4 regions of the Leclercia sp. G3L genome follow, and region 1 is predicted to be linked to each of the others. Evidence: predicted binding sites of a transcription regulator. Region 1 holds the regulator's gene; each other region holds the start of a gene.
The links. The regulator LexA, encoded in region 1, represses DNA repair genes until DNA is damaged. The targets are predictions, from matches to a motif close to TNCTGTATGTACATACAGNA.
Positions count from the first base shown of each region.

Region 2: a site for LexA is predicted at 1,669-1,688, ahead of dinB (DNA polymerase IV). Genes of this name have one in related genera too.
Region 3: a site for LexA is predicted at 2,157-2,176, ahead of mutH (DNA mismatch repair endonuclease MutH). Genes of this name have one in related genera too.
Region 4: a site for LexA is predicted at 1,840-1,859, ahead of sbmC (DNA gyrase inhibitor SbmC). Genes of this name have one in related genera too.

Region 1 covers NZ_CP088265.1:880,641-884,659, forward strand. Annotated here, with positions in the region: gene LRS40_RS05590 (CsbD family protein) at 1-88, opposite strand, end outside; gene dinF (MATE family efflux transporter DinF) at 230-1,549, opposite strand; gene lexA (transcriptional repressor LexA) at 1,613-2,221, opposite strand; gene LRS40_RS05605 (diacylglycerol kinase) at 2,331-2,699, opposite strand; gene plsB (glycerol-3-phosphate 1-O-acyltransferase PlsB) at 2,855-4,019, shown strand, end outside.
Region 2 covers NZ_CP088265.1:229,631-233,649, forward strand. Annotated here, with positions in the region: gene pepD (cytosol nonspecific dipeptidase) at 1-466, shown strand, start outside; gene dinB (DNA polymerase IV) at 598-1,656, opposite strand; gene LRS40_RS02550 (glycerophosphodiester phosphodiesterase family protein) at 1,816-2,661, shown strand; gene nqrM ((Na+)-NQR maturation NqrM) at 2,693-2,908, opposite strand; gene nqrF (NADH:ubiquinone reductase (Na(+)-transporting) subunit F) at 2,908-4,019, opposite strand, start outside.
Region 3 covers NZ_CP088265.1:2,069,727-2,073,745, forward strand. Annotated here, with positions in the region: gene LRS40_RS11410 (NADP(H)-dependent aldo-keto reductase) at 1-756, opposite strand, end outside; gene LRS40_RS11415 (YgdI/YgdR family lipoprotein) at 885-1,103, opposite strand; gene mutH (DNA mismatch repair endonuclease MutH) at 1,234-1,926, opposite strand; gene rppH (RNA pyrophosphohydrolase) at 2,611-3,141, shown strand; gene ptsP (phosphoenolpyruvate--protein phosphotransferase) at 3,154-4,019, shown strand, end outside.
Region 4 covers NZ_CP088265.1:2,885,064-2,889,082, forward strand. Annotated here, with positions in the region: gene sbcB (exodeoxyribonuclease I) at 1-377, opposite strand, end outside; gene dacD (serine-type D-Ala-D-Ala carboxypeptidase DacD) at 582-1,754, shown strand; gene sbmC (DNA gyrase inhibitor SbmC) at 1,876-2,349, shown strand; gene LRS40_RS15085 (FUSC family protein) at 2,452-3,510, shown strand; gene LRS40_RS15090 (DUF496 family protein) at 3,678-4,013, shown strand.

The DNA.
Region 1 (4,019 bases):
TCATATCGTCATCAGTCAGGTCGCCCCACTGTTCTTTCACTTTACCTTTAAATTGCTTCCAGTTACCGCCGACTTGGTCTTTATTCATCATCGATTCCTCTTCGTTCGGTCGTTAAGGTTAAGTTCGTCCTGAAATACGTTTCGTGCTGGACGTGATAATAATTATAGATAAGCCTGCGGCGTTGGGTTTGTTATTCGGAATCTTTTACCATTCAGTCGGGTGAAGCCGCTATGAAAACCAGCTGCCGTTGCGCCAGTGCCGGTGCCAGATCCAGGCCAGAGAGAGCCCCCGCAGGGCAAGAAACACGCACAGAGCCAGCCACAGGCCATGATTACCCAGCCACGGCAGGGTGAACAGCGTCAGGCCAAAGCCGGCGGCCGCTACGGCCATGCTGTTGCGCATCTCTGCCCCGCGGGTTGCGCCGATAAACATCCCATCCAGCAAATAGCACCAGACGCCCACCACCGGTAAAACCACCTGCCAGATAAGATAGTGGCTCGCCAGCGCGCGTAGTTCGGGCAGCGAAGTCAGCAGGGCAATGATCCGATCGCCTGCCAGGGCGTAAACGAGCGCGAAGGCGAGCGCCACCAGGCCGGACTGACGGCAGGCCGCCCGCCACACTTCCCGCAGCTGGCCGCTTTCCCGTGCGCCATAGGCCTGCCCGGAGTGGGCCTCAACCGCGTAGGCGAAGCCATCCAGCGCGTAGGCGGTAAAGGTCAGCAGGGTCATCAGCACGGCGTTGACGGCGATAATCTCCGGCCCCAGCCGCGCGCCCATTACCGTCAGCGCCCCGAAACAGAGTTGCAGCAGCAGCGAGCGCAGCATGATGTCGCGATTGAGGGCCAGCAGTTTGCGGATGTTGCCCCGCCAGCTCGCTTTCAGCAGCGCCAGCGAAATACCGCGCAGGGCCAGCACCCGCCAGACCATCCATAAGCCGATCAGCAGGGTGGCGTACTCTGCGATAGCGGTCGCCAGCGCAGCCCCCTGCACGTTCATCTGCAGGCCCATCACCAGCCAAAGATCCAGCACGATGTTGAGCAGGTTCCCCACTACCAGCAGGATCACCGGCGCCCGGGCATACTGCACCCCCAGCAGCCAGCCGAGCAGCACCAGGTTAGCCAGCGATGCCGGGGCGCTGAGCCAGCGGATCTCCAGGAAGCGCCTCGCCTGATGAAGAACGGCCTCGCTGCCGCCAACGATATGCAGCGCCAGATCGATGAGCGGTGTGCGCAACAGCACAATCAACAGACCGGCACCGAGGGCCAGGATCAGCGGCTGCACCAGCGCGCGGGCCAGACGCAACGGATCCTTCGCGCCATAGGCCTGGGCAGTAAGCCCGGTGGTACTCATGCGCAAAAAGAGCAGCAGCATAAACAGGAAGCTGGTTGCCGTCGCGCCGATGGCGACACCGCCCAGATAGACGGGCGAATCGAGATGACCAATGACAGCCGTATCCACCAGCCCGAGAAGAGGGACGCTGATATTGGAGACGATCATGGGAAGTGCAAGACGCCACAACGCCTTGTCTGAAGCAGTCAGGAGAGACATGAAAATGTTCGCCGGAGGCAGGAAAAGCAGACTGCGACAGGGTCGCAGTCTGTCAGAAAGGCGTTATAACCACTCACCGTTGCGGATGACGCCAACCGCAAGACCTTCGATGGAGAAGTTATTTTCACGCAGGTCGACAACAATCGGGGAAAACTCGCTGTTTTCCGGCAGCAGCTGCACGGTGTTGCCCTGCTTTTTCAGTCGCTTAACGGTGACTTCATCATCGATACGCGCCACAACCACCTGACCGTTACGCACGTCCTGCGTTTTGTGTACTGCCAGCAGATCGCCATCCAGAATACCGATGTCTTTCATCGACATGCCGCTTACGCGGAGCAGAAAGTCTGCGCTCGGTTTAAACATGCCCGGATCGACCTGATAGTGGCCTTCAATGTGCTGCTGCGCCAGCAGCGGTTCCCCGGCGGCGACGCGGCCGACGAGCGGAAGGCCCTCTTCGGCTTCAACCAGCAGGCGAATACCGCGAGACGCTCCGGAGACAATCTCAAGCACACCCTTACGCGCCAGTGCCTTAAGGTGCTCTTCGGCGGCATTTGGAGAACGGAAGCCCAGACGCTGCGCGATTTCTGCACGCGTCGGCGGCATACCCGTCTGGCCGATATGATCCCGAATGAGATCAAACACCTCTTGCTGCCTGGTCGTTAACGCTTTCATTCCGCCCCCTGGGTGTATATACAGTTATGCTGTGAGTATATACAGCTAAAGGTGATTTTGGAACCACAAACCGCATAAAAAACCAGAGACTTGTTCGGTTTCTGAAGGCTTATCGTAAATGTCCCCAAAGCAGCGTGACCCAGGTAAACAACGCAACGATAATCGCCATCAACACCGCGGCAGAACCCATATCTTTTGCCCGGCCCGAGAGCTCGTGAAAGTCAGTGCCGATACGGTCGACCACCGCCTCGATCGCACTGTTCAAAATTTCGACTATCATCACCAACATCACCGAGCCAATCAGTAATACGCGAGTGATGGGATCAACATCCAGCCAGCAGGCAATAATAATCGCCGCGACGACAGCAACCCCCTCCTGGCGAAATGCGGCTTCATTGATCCAGGCAGCACGGATGCCTTTCCATGAATAGCCGGCAGCTTTAATGATTCGGGTTAACCCAGTGGTATTATTGGCCATTAAAAGAAACCTTTCTTCGAAAATAGCGTCAGAAACGGTGGTTTAAGCGCCTGGCGCAGCCACCGGAAGTATGACGGGTAACAACAGAAATTTTGCGCGCTTTCTGTTATCCTTGCGCCGCAATTGCATTTTTAACCAGAGGCTTTACATCGTTTATGTCTGGCTGGCCACGAATTTACTACAAATTACTTAATTTACCATTAAGCGTCCTGGTAAAAAGCAAGTCTATTCCGGCGGTTCCCACGCTGGAGTTGGGACTCGATACCTCGCGTCCTATTATGTACGTTTTGCCTTATAACTCGAAGGCCGACTTGCTGACGCTGCGCGCCCAATGCCTGGCGCACGATCTTCCCGATCCGCTGGAGCCGCTGGAGATCGACGGCACTCAGCTGCCGCGCTACATCTTTATCCACGGTGGCCCTCGCGTGTTCACCTGGTACACGCCGAAAGAAGAGTCGATCAAGCTGTTCCATGACTACCTCGACCTGCACCGCAGCAACCCGCTGCTGGACGTGCAGATGGTGCCCGTATCGGTCATGTTTGGCCGTCGTCCGGGGCGTGATAAAGGCGAAGAGAATCCGCCGTTGCGCATGCTTAACGGGGTGCAGAAATTTTTCGCCGTCAACTGGCTCGGCCGCGACAGCTTTGTCCGTTTCTCGCCGTCAGTCTCACTGCGCCGCATGGCCGATGAGCACGGTACGGATAAGACCATCGCCCAGAAGCTGGCCCGCGTGGCGCGCATGCACTTTGCCCGTCAGCGTCTGGCCGCGGTAGGCCCGCGCCTGCCCGCACGTCAGGATCTGTTTAACAAGCTGCTGGCCTCGAAAGCGATCGCCCGCGCCGTCGAAGACGAAGCGCGCAGCAAAAAAATCTCCCACGAGAAGGCGCAGCAAAACGCCATCGCCCTGATGGAAGAGATTGCGGCCAACTTCTCCTACGAGATGATCCGCCTTAGCGACCGTATCCTGAGCTTTACATGGAACCGTCTCTATCAGGGGATCAACGTGCACAACGCCGAGCGTGTGCGCCAGCTGGCCCACGACGGCCATGAGATTGTTTATGTGCCCTGCCACCGCAGCCACATGGACTACCTGCTGCTCTCGTATGTGCTCTATCACCAGGGGCTGGTGCCGCCGCACATCGCTGCGGGTATCAACCTCAACTTCTGGCCGGCTGGCCCGATCTTCCGCCGTCTGGGTGCGTTCTTCATTCGCCGTACCTTTAAAGGCAATAAGCTCTACTCTACCGTGTTCCGTGAGTATCTGGGCGAGCTGTTCAGCCGCGGCTACTCTGTGGAATATTTCGTGGAAGGCGGCCGTT
Region 2 (4,019 bases), 650 kb from region 1:
TATCCGCAACTCAGACGTAGCGAAAGGCGTGGTGGAAACCTCCCTGAACGTCGGCGTGGTGACCATGGCTGACGACAGCGCAGAGATCATCTGCCTGATCCGCTCCCTGATCGACAGCGGTAAAGATTACGTGGTGAGCATGCTGGAATCTCTGGGCACCCTGTCTGGCGCGAAGACCGTTGCCAAGGGCAGCTATCCGGGCTGGCAGCCAGATGCGAGTTCACCGGTGATGGCGCTGGTGCGTGAAACCTATCAGCGTCTGTTCAACAGCACGCCGAACATTCAGGTGATCCACGCGGGTCTGGAGTGCGGTCTGTTCAAGAAACCGTACCCGGATATGGACATGGTTTCCATCGGGCCAACCATTACCGGTCCTCACTCTCCGGATGAGCAGGTGCATATCGAAAGCGTGGGCCATTACTGGACCCTGCTGACGGAACTGCTGAAAGCGATTCCGGCGAAGTAATCAACCATGTTGCCCGGCGGCACTGCGTTTGCCGGGCCTACGGGTTACGCGCCCGTTGTAGGCCCGGTAAGCGTAAGCGCCACCGGGCAGTAGAGTGTAGGCCCGGTAAGCGTAAGCGCCACCGGGCTTTTTTACAGCCCCAACACCAGCTGCCGCTCCAGCTGCGGATCCAGCAGCGTGACGTGTAATCCCACCAGCCGTACCCCCCGCCCTGCCCGACGCTCTTCCCAGGCTTTCTTTGCTGTCGCAATCAAATCGTCTTTGTTCAGCCGCGGCCAGACGTGCTCCTGGGTGGTTTGCTGAAAGTCGTTGAACTTGAGTTTTACCCCCTGGCGGGCAATCAGCAGATCCGGTTTGACCTTAGCCAGCCGCCGCTCCAGCTCGGGATAAAGCTGCCCGACGATAATGGCTTCGCAGTCTGCCCAGTCATGGATATCCTCCGCCAGGGTACGTTCCACTCCCACCGATTTACGCAGCCGCTCGCTGTTAACGTTGCGCTCATCAATGCCCTGACTCCGCTCCCACAATACCCGGCCAAACTTACCAAAGCGCTTTAGCAGCATCCCCAGATCGCTGTTCTGTACATCCCCGCAGGTGCGCAGCCCCATGCTCTCCAGCTTTGCCGCAGAGACTTTCCCTACGCCGGGGATCTTACCCAGCGGCAGCGTTTTGATAAATGCCGGCACTTCGTCAGGGGTGATCACATACTGGCCGTTGGGCTTATTGAGATCCGAGGCGATTTTGGCGAGAAATTTCACCGGCGCGACGCCCGCCGAGGCGGTGAGCTGCAGTTCATCAAAAATCGTCTGACGGATCTCCTGGGCCATCAGCGTGGCGGAGCCGTGGCAGTGCAGGCTGTCGGTGACGTCCAGATAGGCTTCGTCCAGCGACAGAGGCTCAATCAGGGAGGTATAGCGGGAGAAGATTTCGCGAATATGGTGGGACGCTTCTTTATAGGCCTCGAAACGTCCGGGTAATAAGGTCAGGTGCGGGCAGAGTTTTAACGCCATCGCGGTCGGCATGGCGCTGCGCACGCCAAACTTGCGTGCCGGGTAGTTCGCGGTGCTGATCACCCCGCGTTGTACACGACTGCCGCCAATGGCAATGGGGATATCCCGCAGCGCCGGGTTGTCGCGCATCTCTACCGCAGCAAAAAAACAGTCCATATCAACATGGATTATCTTGCGCATCATCGTCACCACACCTGTAATTATGCACAGTATAACAAAGTGCAAAAAATGCGTCAGCAGATTTACCGTCTCATGGCTGTCATTAAAGCGTGGTACAAGAATAAGCCACCAACCCGTCACAAGCCATTGAATTAAATGATTTAAAATGGAAAATTATTGATGAAAAAGATGATTATCGCCTCACTTCTGCTGTCGTCCTCCGCATGGGCTAGCCCACAAATGATTGCTCACCGCGGAGGAACCGCCGACGCGCCGGAGAATACCCTTCCGGCCATCAAGCTGGCGCTGGAAAACCGCGCTCAGGCAATCTGGGTCACCGTGCAGCTCAGCCGTGACGGCGTTCCCGTTCTGTATCGTCCCAGCGATCTCAGCGCGTTAACCGCGGCAAAGGGAAAAATCTCTCAGTACACCCAGGCCGAACTGGCGACATTTGATGCCGGTGCAAAATGGAAAGAAAAGGTCGCCGGAACTACAATTCCGACCCTGAAAGCGGTGCTGGAACGCTGGCCTGACGTTCAGTTCTATATCGATATTAAATCCCCCGACGCCGATCCGGCTGAGATGGGCAAACAGCTGCTTGGCGTGTTGAAAGAAACCAACAGCCTGACGCGTGTTCGCGTCTATTCAACGGAGGATCGCTATCTTGATGCCCTGCCTGCAGAGGTGCCGCGCTTTGTCACCCGGAGTGAAACGCGCACCCGGCTGGCGAATATCTCCCTGAACCACGAATGCCTGCCGCCGGTAAAGAAAATGGATGCCTGGTGGTACGGGCTGGAGCTGAATCGCAAAGTGGAAGTGGTGGAGAAATTTACGCTGGGCGAGGGCATCTCCCCGGCGACCCTGACGTGGGATAAGGAGGCGATGGACTGCTTCCGCTCCCAAGGGAATGCCCATGTGATCCTGCTTGGCGTTAACTCCGCGGAGGATTACCAGAAAGCACAGGCGCTGGGGGCCGACGGCGTGATGGTGGATTCACCCGCCCAGGCCAGAGCGTGGATGAAGTAAAAAAACAGGCCGCTGCTGCGGCCTGTTTCGTTCAGAGGATCCTGTTTTGCTGGCGCTGTGCTTCGCGTTGCATGCGCTTTTTACGCGCGTCGCACGGCTCGGGGCAGTCGCAGACCTTCTCCATCCCCAGCGAGGAGATGCCGCCGCAGCTGCCCTGAATGCTTTTGCGCTTAATCAGCCAGCCGAGCGACATGCCAAAAATCACCAGCACAAAGATCGCAAAGGTCAGCACAAAGGTCACCATCATCAACCTCCAAAATCATCCAGCATGATGTTCTCATCTTCCACGCCGAGATCCTGCAGCATTTTGATGACGGCGGCGTTCATCATTGGCGGCCCACACATGTAGAACTCGCAGTCTTCCGGCGCGGTGTGGTGTTTGAGATAGTTTTCATACAGCACGTTATGGATGAACCCGGTATAGCCGGTCCAGTTGTCTTCCGGCTGCGGATCGGAGAGCGCAATGTGGAAGCTGAAGTTCGGGTTGTCCCGCGCCAGCTGTTCAAACTCCTCCTGATAGAACATCTCCCGCAGTGAACGGGCGCCGTACCAGAAGCTGATCTTACGTTTACTACCCAGACGCTTAAGCTGATCGAAAATGTGCGAACGCATCGGCGCCATCCCGGCTCCCCCACCGATAAAGACCATTTCGGCGTCGGTCTCTTTGGCAAAGAACTCACCAAACGGACCGGAGATCGTCACCTTATCACCCGCCTTCAGCGACCAGATATACGACGACATGATCCCCGGCGGTGCATCCGGTACGCCTGGCGGCGGCGTGGCGATACGCACGTTGAGCATGATAATGCCTTTCTCGTCCGGGTAGTTGGCCATAGAGTAGGCGCGCAGCGTTGGCTCTTTGACTTCAGAGACAAAGCGGAACAGGTTGAATTTGTCCCAGTCGCCGCGGTATTCCTCCGGCACGTCAAAGTCTTTGTAGGCGACAGTGTGCTCCGGGCATTCGATCTGAATGTAGCCGCCCGCGCGGAACGGCACGTCTTCGCCATCGGGAACCCGCAGCTTCAGCTCTTTAATGAAGGTGGCTTTGTTATCGTTGGAGATAACTTCGCACTGCCACTTTTTCACGCCGAAGATCTCCTCCGGCAGCTCAATCTTCATGTTCTGACGCACCGCCACCTGACAGGCCAGACGACAACCCTCTTTCGCCTCACGCTTGCTGATGTGCGACAGTTCGGTCGGCAGGATATCGCCCCCGCCCTCTTTGACCGTGACCCGGCATTGCCCGCACGAGCCACCGCCGCCGCAGGCAGAAGAGATAAAAATGCCATTGCCCGAGAGGGTGTTCAGCAGCTTGTCACCCGCAGGGGTACGGATCTGCTTATCCGCCTCGTCGTTAA
Region 3 (4,019 bases), 1.2 Mb from region 1:
CGCCGGTTTTGCACCGTTGAGATACTTACCGGTCAGCGTGCCAAAGGCCAGGCAGGAGTAGGCCAGCAGCTCAACGCCTTCATACTGGCTCACCTCCGCCAGACCCACTTCGTAGCTGCGGTTCAACAGGCTGTACGGGTTCTGGATGGTGACGATGCGCGGCAGATCGTGCTTATCCGCCAGGTGCAGATAGCGCATCACGCCGAAAGCCGTTTCGTTAGAGACGCCGATATAGCGGATTTTACCCGCACGCTGGCATTCGGTTAAGGCTTCCAGCGTTTCCAGCAGCGTAACGACCGGTGCGCTGTCGCTCCAGCTATACCCGAGCTTGCCGAAGCAGTTGGTCGGACGCTGAGGCCAGTGAACCTGATACAGGTCGAGGTAATCCGTCTGCAGACGCGTCAGACTGGCGTCCAGCGCGGCGCGGATGTTCTTACGATCGAGGATCTGATTCGGGCGAATGCCGCTGTCGTTATTGCGTGACGGGCCGCTGACCTTAGAGGCAACAATCAGCTTTTCGCGGTTGCCGCGTTTTGCCAGCCAGTTGCCGACGTAGGTTTCGGTTAAGCCCTGGGTTTCCGGGCGTGGCGGAACCGGGTACATTTCAGCAACGTCAATCAGGTTAATGCCCTGGCTGACGGCGTAATCGAGTTGTGCATGGGCATCGGCTTCGCTATTTTGTTCACCAAATGTCATCGTGCCCAACCCCAGTTGGCTTATCTCAAGAGCGCTATGGGGGATACGGTGATATTGCATAGCCGGCTTCCTTAGTTGACATGTTAAGCGTGTCAGGAAATTCCCGACGAAGGACAATAAACATGGCAGAGGGGAAGCGAAAGGGGAAGAGAAAAATCAAAAGGCCAGCAAGTTGCTGACCTTCAATATTATCTTTCGATAATCTGCGAAACGTCGTCGCGGTTAATCTGCATATTATTACCTTCCCGATCGCGGTAGCTGACCAGACCGGTATCATCGTCGACTTCGGGTTTGCCGTCGGTCAGGATCATGCGGCCATATTTCGTCGCCATGACGTAATCGCTGCTACAACCTGAAACGGCAAACGCTAAACCAACAGCTGAGATTATCACTGCCCATTTTTTCATTCTTATTACCTCCACCTGGCTCGTATCACATGATTAGTGTAGTAATAACTCCGGTAATGGTTTTCACAAAGCGGTGAAATCTGAAAAAACAGGCAAATATGTGATAAACGACATAATTCTGGCTAAAAAATCAGGTATTCAGCAAAAAATGACGCGCTAACAGCGCACCCGTGAAGTTTTTTTTCAAATAAAAGCCGCGGGGCAGGGTCAGGATCGGTTCCCCGTGCGCGCCGATGGCCTCGGTGAGGGCTTTACTGTTTGCCGCTTTGGGCCGCAGCTGGAGCACTTCACCGTGGCGGGCGGTGATACGCTCAACCTGACCCAGCACGATCATGTCCATCAACTCCTCCCAGTCCAGGCGCAGCTGACGATCTTCCTCCTCATCCGGGCTCCAGATCAACGGCGCACCGACGCGCCGTGCCGCCAGCGGGATCGCCCGATCGCCCTCCACCGGGATCCACAGCACACGCTTTAGCTTATGCCGCACGTGGCTGCTCTCCCAGGTGATCCCGGTATTGCCGGTTAACGGCGCCACGCAGACAAAGGTGGTTTCCAGCGGACGGCCCAGGCTGTCGATCGGAATGGTCTTCAGCTCCACCCCCAGCGCGGCAAAATCCTGTTCAGGTTTGCTGCCCGCGCTAGCCCCCAGCCACAGCTCCAGCAGAATGCCCGTCCATCCCTTATCACGCTTAAGATCGGGTGGAATGGGCAGACCGGCCAGGGCGGCGAGTTCTCCCAGCGAGTATCCCGCCAGGCGTTGCGCTTGTTGCAGTAATGCCGCTTCCGTTGCGGGGGGAGACGTCAGGGGAACAAGGGGAAGCATGATCGTTGCCTTCTGGTTAAAAAGTGAACAGCAGTTTTCCACCGCACGGTCTGAGTTTATCTTTTTCTTTTTGCTGGTGCCAGGTGGATGATTTATCAGCCTTTTTATCACCTGCAATTCCGTTTCGCTAAGGGAGCTCTCCCGGTTGTTCAAATCTGGTCACTGACAATAAACAGGATCTTACACCCTGTTATCCACAGAAAAATGGGATAACTGGGAATAACCCCCACTACTGTTTCCATTTACAGCCTTGACGTGGGACGAAAATCGAAAAATCAGACAAAATGTGCCTAACTTATTGGCACAATCTGTGGATAAAACCGACGTTGTTCGATCTTTCATCAGTGCCAGGATCTTTAAGGTGATGTACATCACACTATGCCGTGTAATTCAGGTAATTTATAATTTAACTCCATGAATTATAGTGATTTGTAAAAATCACTCATCTCTGTAATATTCAGAGTGATCTGGGTTGTCCATCGGTAATTCCACACTTCTTCACAACTCTATCCACAGAAAAAGTGAATAAAATTGCCCTTTGTACCGGTCATCTGTTTATAACTCAGCTGATAATTGTGAGTTATTCAAATGTTATTAGGCTCCAGGCCAGAAAGAGAGTGGTTTACCGCCTCACTGGAGTGTGAAACAATCATTTATATATAAGGTTTAGTTTGGGGTAGTCCGGTGATTGATGACGATGGCTACCGCCCGAATGTAGGTATCGTAATTTGTAATCGCCAGGGTCAGGTTATGTGGGCCCGGCGATATGGTCAGCACTCCTGGCAATTTCCCCAAGGTGGGATCAATCCAGGAGAGTCCGCAGAGCAAGCGATGTATCGGGAGCTGTTCGAAGAAGTTGGCTTAAGCCGCAAGGATGTTCGCATTCTGGCTTCGACCCGCAACTGGTTGCGTTACAAGTTACCGAAGCGTTTGGTGCGTTGGGACACAAAGCCGGTATGTATCGGCCAGAAACAGAAATGGTTTCTTCTGCAATTGGTGAGCAGCGATGCGGATATCAATATGCAAACCAGCAGCACGCCCGAATTTGATGGCTGGTGCTGGGTCAGCTACTGGTATCCCGTTCGTCAGGTCGTGTCGTTTAAGCGCGACGTTTACCGTAGGGTGATGAAAGAGTTCGCAAGTGCTGTGATGTTGCTGCAGGAGACCCCTCCTAAGCCGCAGAGCGCACCTGCCTGGCGACGTAAAAGAGGTTAAGCTACGCACATTATGCTCACCCGCCTGCGCGAAATAGTCGAGAAGGTGGCCAGTGCCCCACGGCTCAACGAGGCGCTGGATATTCTGGTCACGGATATCTGCCTTGCGATGGAAACCGAGGTGTGTTCGGTCTATCTTGCCGACCATGACCGCAGGTGTTACTACCTTATGGCCACGCGCGGATTAAAAAAACCGCGTGGTCGTACCGTTGCGCTGGCATTTGATGAAGGTGTTGTGGGTCTGGTCGGGCGACTGGCGGAACCCATCAACCTTGCCGATGCGCAGAAACACCCCAGCTTTAAATACATCCCCTCCGTAAAAGAGGAGCGCTTCCGCGCATTCCTCGGCGTACCCATTATTCAGCGCCGTCAGCTCCTTGGCGTGCTGGTGGTACAGCAGCGTGAGCTGCGCCAGTACGATGAAAGCGAAGAGTCGTTCCTCGTTACGCTTGCCACGCAAATGGCCGCCATCCTCTCCCAGTCCCAGCTGGCAGCGCTCTTTGGTCAGTACCGGCAGACGCGCATTCGCGCTTTACCGGCCTCGCCGGGCGTCGCGATTGCAGAAGGGTGGATGGACGCCACGCTGCCGTTAATGGAGCAGGTTTACGAAGCCTCGACGCTGGATACCGCCCTTGAGCGCGAACGTCTAACCGGCGCGCTGGAAGAGGCCGCCAACGAGTTTCGCCGCTACAGCAAGCGTTTTGCTGCCGGGGCGCAGAAAGAGACGGCGGCGATCTTCGATCTTTATTCGCACCTGCTGTCCGATGCCCGGCTGCGTCGGGAGCTGTTTGACGAGGTCGACAGCGGCTCGGTCGCGGAGTGGGCGGTCAAAAAGATCATCGAAAAATTCGCCGAACAGTTTGCCGCCTTAACCGACGG
Region 4 (4,019 bases), 2.0 Mb from region 1:
CTCCAGGCATAGGGATCGTAGAAGTTGCGGTAAAAAATATGCCGGGTCACTTCGTCATCGAAGCGCACGTTGTTGTAGCCCACCACGCAGGTGTTGGGCACGGTAAACAGGTCGTGAATGCGACGGGCAAACTCCGCTTCATTCACCCCTTTCTCCCGGGCTTCCTGCGGCGTAATGCCGGTGACCATCACCGCACCGGGCTGGGGCAGATAGTCATCTGCGGGTTTACAAAAGAACACCTCCGGCTCGCCGATGATATTGAAATCGGCATCGGTGCGGATCGCGGCAAACTGAGCAGGGCGATCCAGCGAGGGGCTGGTGCCAAAGGTTTCGTAATCGTGGAATAAAAATGTAGGCAGCGCGGCGGAGTCAGACACCAGTAATACCATCCTGTTTATGAGTGACACCACTATGGTAAACCATCCGGCCTGGCACGCCGAAGGAAAAGCGCCCTCAGCTTGCAAATTTGCGAGGCATCGTCCGGGAAAAACCTGCGTGCTGTCACATTTTTTTGCAATTATTCCAGGTATCCAGCGGAAAACTTCCGTAAAAAGGGCAACGATTTTAAATGACCTGAGGATATACCGTTGAAACGCCGTCTGTTTATTGCTGTTTCTTTACTCACTTTGAGCATTTCTTCCGCGCTGGCTGCCGATCCAATTAATTATGCGCCGCAGCCGCCAGCCATCCAGGCAGGCTCCTGGGTGCTGATGGATTATACGACGGGGCAGATTTTAACGGCGGGCAACGAACATCAGCAGCGTAATCCGGCCAGCCTGACCAAGCTCATGACCGGCTACGTGGTGGATCGCGCCATCGACAGCCATCGCATCACCCCGGACGATATGGTCACGGTTGGACAGGATGCCTGGGCCAAAGGCAATCCGGTGTTTGACGGCTCCTCGCTGATGTTCCTGAAGGCGGGCGAGCAGGTGTCGGTGCGCGATCTTAGCCGCGGTTTGATTGTCGACTCCGGCAACGACGCCTGCGTGGCGCTGGCCGATTACGTGGCGGGCGGACAGCCTCAGTTCGTCACCATGATGAACGACTACGTTAAAAAGCTGAATCTGCGCGATACCCATTTTGAAACGGTTCACGGTCTGGACGCCCCGGGCCAGCACAGCTCGGCGTACGACCTGGCGGTGCTTTCCCGTGCCATCATTCACGGTGAGCCGGCGTTTTATCACATGTACAGCGAGAAGAGCCTGACCTGGAACGGCATCACCCAGCAGAACCGTAACGGCCTGCTGTGGGATAAGTCCCTCAGCGTTGATGGCCTGAAAACTGGTCACACTTCCGGTGCCGGCTTTAATCTGATCGCCTCTGCCGTGGACGGTCAGCGCCGCCTGATTGCCGTCATTATGGGGGCCGAGAGTCCAAAAGGTCGTGAGGATCAGGCGCGCAAGCTCCTGCACTGGGGACAGCAGAACTTCGATACCGTGCAGATCCTGCGTAACGGTAAGCAGGTAGGCATCGAGCGTATCTGGTACGGCGATAAAGAGCAGATTTCGCTGGGCACCGATCAGGACTTCTGGCTGGCGCTGCCGAAGGCGGAGCTGCCGAACATTAAAGCCAAATATGTGCTGGATAAAAAAGAGCTGGAAGCGCCGATTGCCGCGCATCAGCGGGTCGGGGAGATTGAGCTGTACGATCGCGATAAAGTGGTCGCCCACTGGCCGCTGGTGACCCTAGAAGGGGTGGGTAAAGGTGGGATGTTCTCACGCCTGAGCGACTATCTGCACCACAAAGCCTGACGGCAGGATGAGCAGGCTGGCGACTGTGCGAGCCTGCTCGCATAATAGACAGATCATCATTGTTAAACCGCTTTTCTCTGCATTACAGTGTATGTATATACAGTAACCAATCGGAGGCAGCATGGACTACAGCATCAAGCACCAGAACAAACGCAAAATCGCCGGTTTTCATATGGTTGGCCCCTGGGAGCAAACGGTTAAGCAGGGTTTTGAGCAACTGGTGATGTGGGTAGACGGCAAGCATATTCAGCCGCTGGAGTGGGTGGCCGTCTATTATGATAATCCGGATGAAGTGCCCGCTGAAAAGTTACGCTGCGACACGGTGGTCACCGTGCCGGACGATTTTGTCATCCCCACCAACAGTGAAGGGGTGATCCTCACTGAAGTAGCCGAAGGCGAGTACGCGGTAGCCACCGCCCGCGTTGAGAATTATGACTTCGCCACCCCCTGGAACCTGTTTTTCGACAGCCTGCTTGAAGATGGCGATTACCAGATCGCACCGAAACCCTGCTTCGAACGTTACCTGAACGACGGTAACGCCGACGGCTACTGGGATATCGAGATGTTTATTCCGGTACAAAACCGGGTCGCGTAACGCTGCAGGTATGCTCACGCTTCACAGGGTTTTTCTGCCGGGTGCCACCACTCCGGCAGAAAACGCAGTACAATCAGGGTTTGCCGTAATGCTGGAGAGCGTGTGCGCCCCGACAAAACTCTGACGCCTTTTGAAATTCGACTATATCGCCATTACCGCACCGTACACGGGTGCCGTATCGCGCTGGCGTTTGTCCTTACCTTTTTACTGGTGCGTCTGCTGGACGTGCCGGAAGGGACATGGCCGCTGATTACCCTGGTAGTCATCATGGGGCCCATCTCCTTCTGGGGCAACGTGGTGCCGCGCGCGTTTGAGCGCATTGGCGGCACCATTCTGGGTTCGGCACTGGGGTTGATTGCCCTGAAGCTGGAGCTAATCTCTCTGCCGCTGATGCTGCTGTGGTGCGCGGCGGCGATGTTCCTCTGCGGCTGGCTGGCGCTGGGTAAGCGGCCCTATCAGTCGTTGCTTATCGGGATCACCCTTGCGGTGGTAATAGGCGCGCCCACCGGGGATATGCATACCGCCCTGTGGCGAAGCGGCGACGTGATCCTCGGTTCTCTGCTGGCGATGCTGTTTACCGGTATCTGGCCGCAGCGGGCGTTCCTGCACTGGCGTATCCAGATGGCGAACTATGTCACCGCCTTCAATCGGGTCTATCAGGCGGGCTTTTCCCCAAACCTGGTGGAACGTCCGCGGCTGGAAAAACATCTGCAAATCATCCTCAACGACGTGGTCAAAATGCGCGGACTGATTACTCCTGCCAGCAAAGAAACCCATATCCAGAAATCCATTTTCGAAGCTATCCAGACCGTCAGCCGCAATCTGGTCTGCATGCTGGAGCTGCAAATCAACGCCCACTGGGCCTCCCGGGCCAGCCATTTTGTGATGCTGAATGCCCGGACCTTAAAAGAGACGCAGCAGATGACGCAGCAGACGCTGCTCACCATCGCTCATGCGCTCTACGAAGGTAATCCGCAGCCGATTCTGGCCAATACCGAGCGGCTGAACGAAATCGTTGCCGAGCTGCGCCAGCTGATCAAGGATCAGTCCAGTGAAAACGTGGCGGAAACGCCCATTCACGGCTATGTATGGTTGAGCATGGAGCTTGCGCGTCAGCTGGAACTGTTGTCACATCTTATCTGCCGTGCATTGCGCAAATAAAAAGCGGCTATGCGTGGTTGTGTTGCCTGCTGCTTCGATTCAGCAGAAATTGAGGTTATGATAGGGACAAAGGAAAAATTATTGTCATCAGCAATCGCTGTCAGTAAGGTTAACGGCATCGCGGTTGTTTAAACGAATCCGAATCTCACATTATCAGGGGTGTAAAAATGGAAACTACCAAGCCTTCTTTCCAGGATGTTCTGGAATTCGTCCGCCTGTTCCGCCGCAAGAACAAACTGCAACGTGAAATCCAGGACGTTGAGAAAAAGATCCGTGACAACCAGAAGCGTGTTCTGCTGCTGGACAACCTGAGCGATTACATCAAACCAGGCATGAGCGTTGAAGCTATCCAGGGCATTATCGCCAGCATGAAAAGCGACTACGAAGACCGCGTAGACGACTACATCATCAAAAATGCTGAGATCTCTAAAGAGCGTCGTGAAATCTCGAAAAAGCTGAAAGTCATGGGCGAGATGAAGCACGCTGAAGCCAAAGGCGAATAAGCGTCG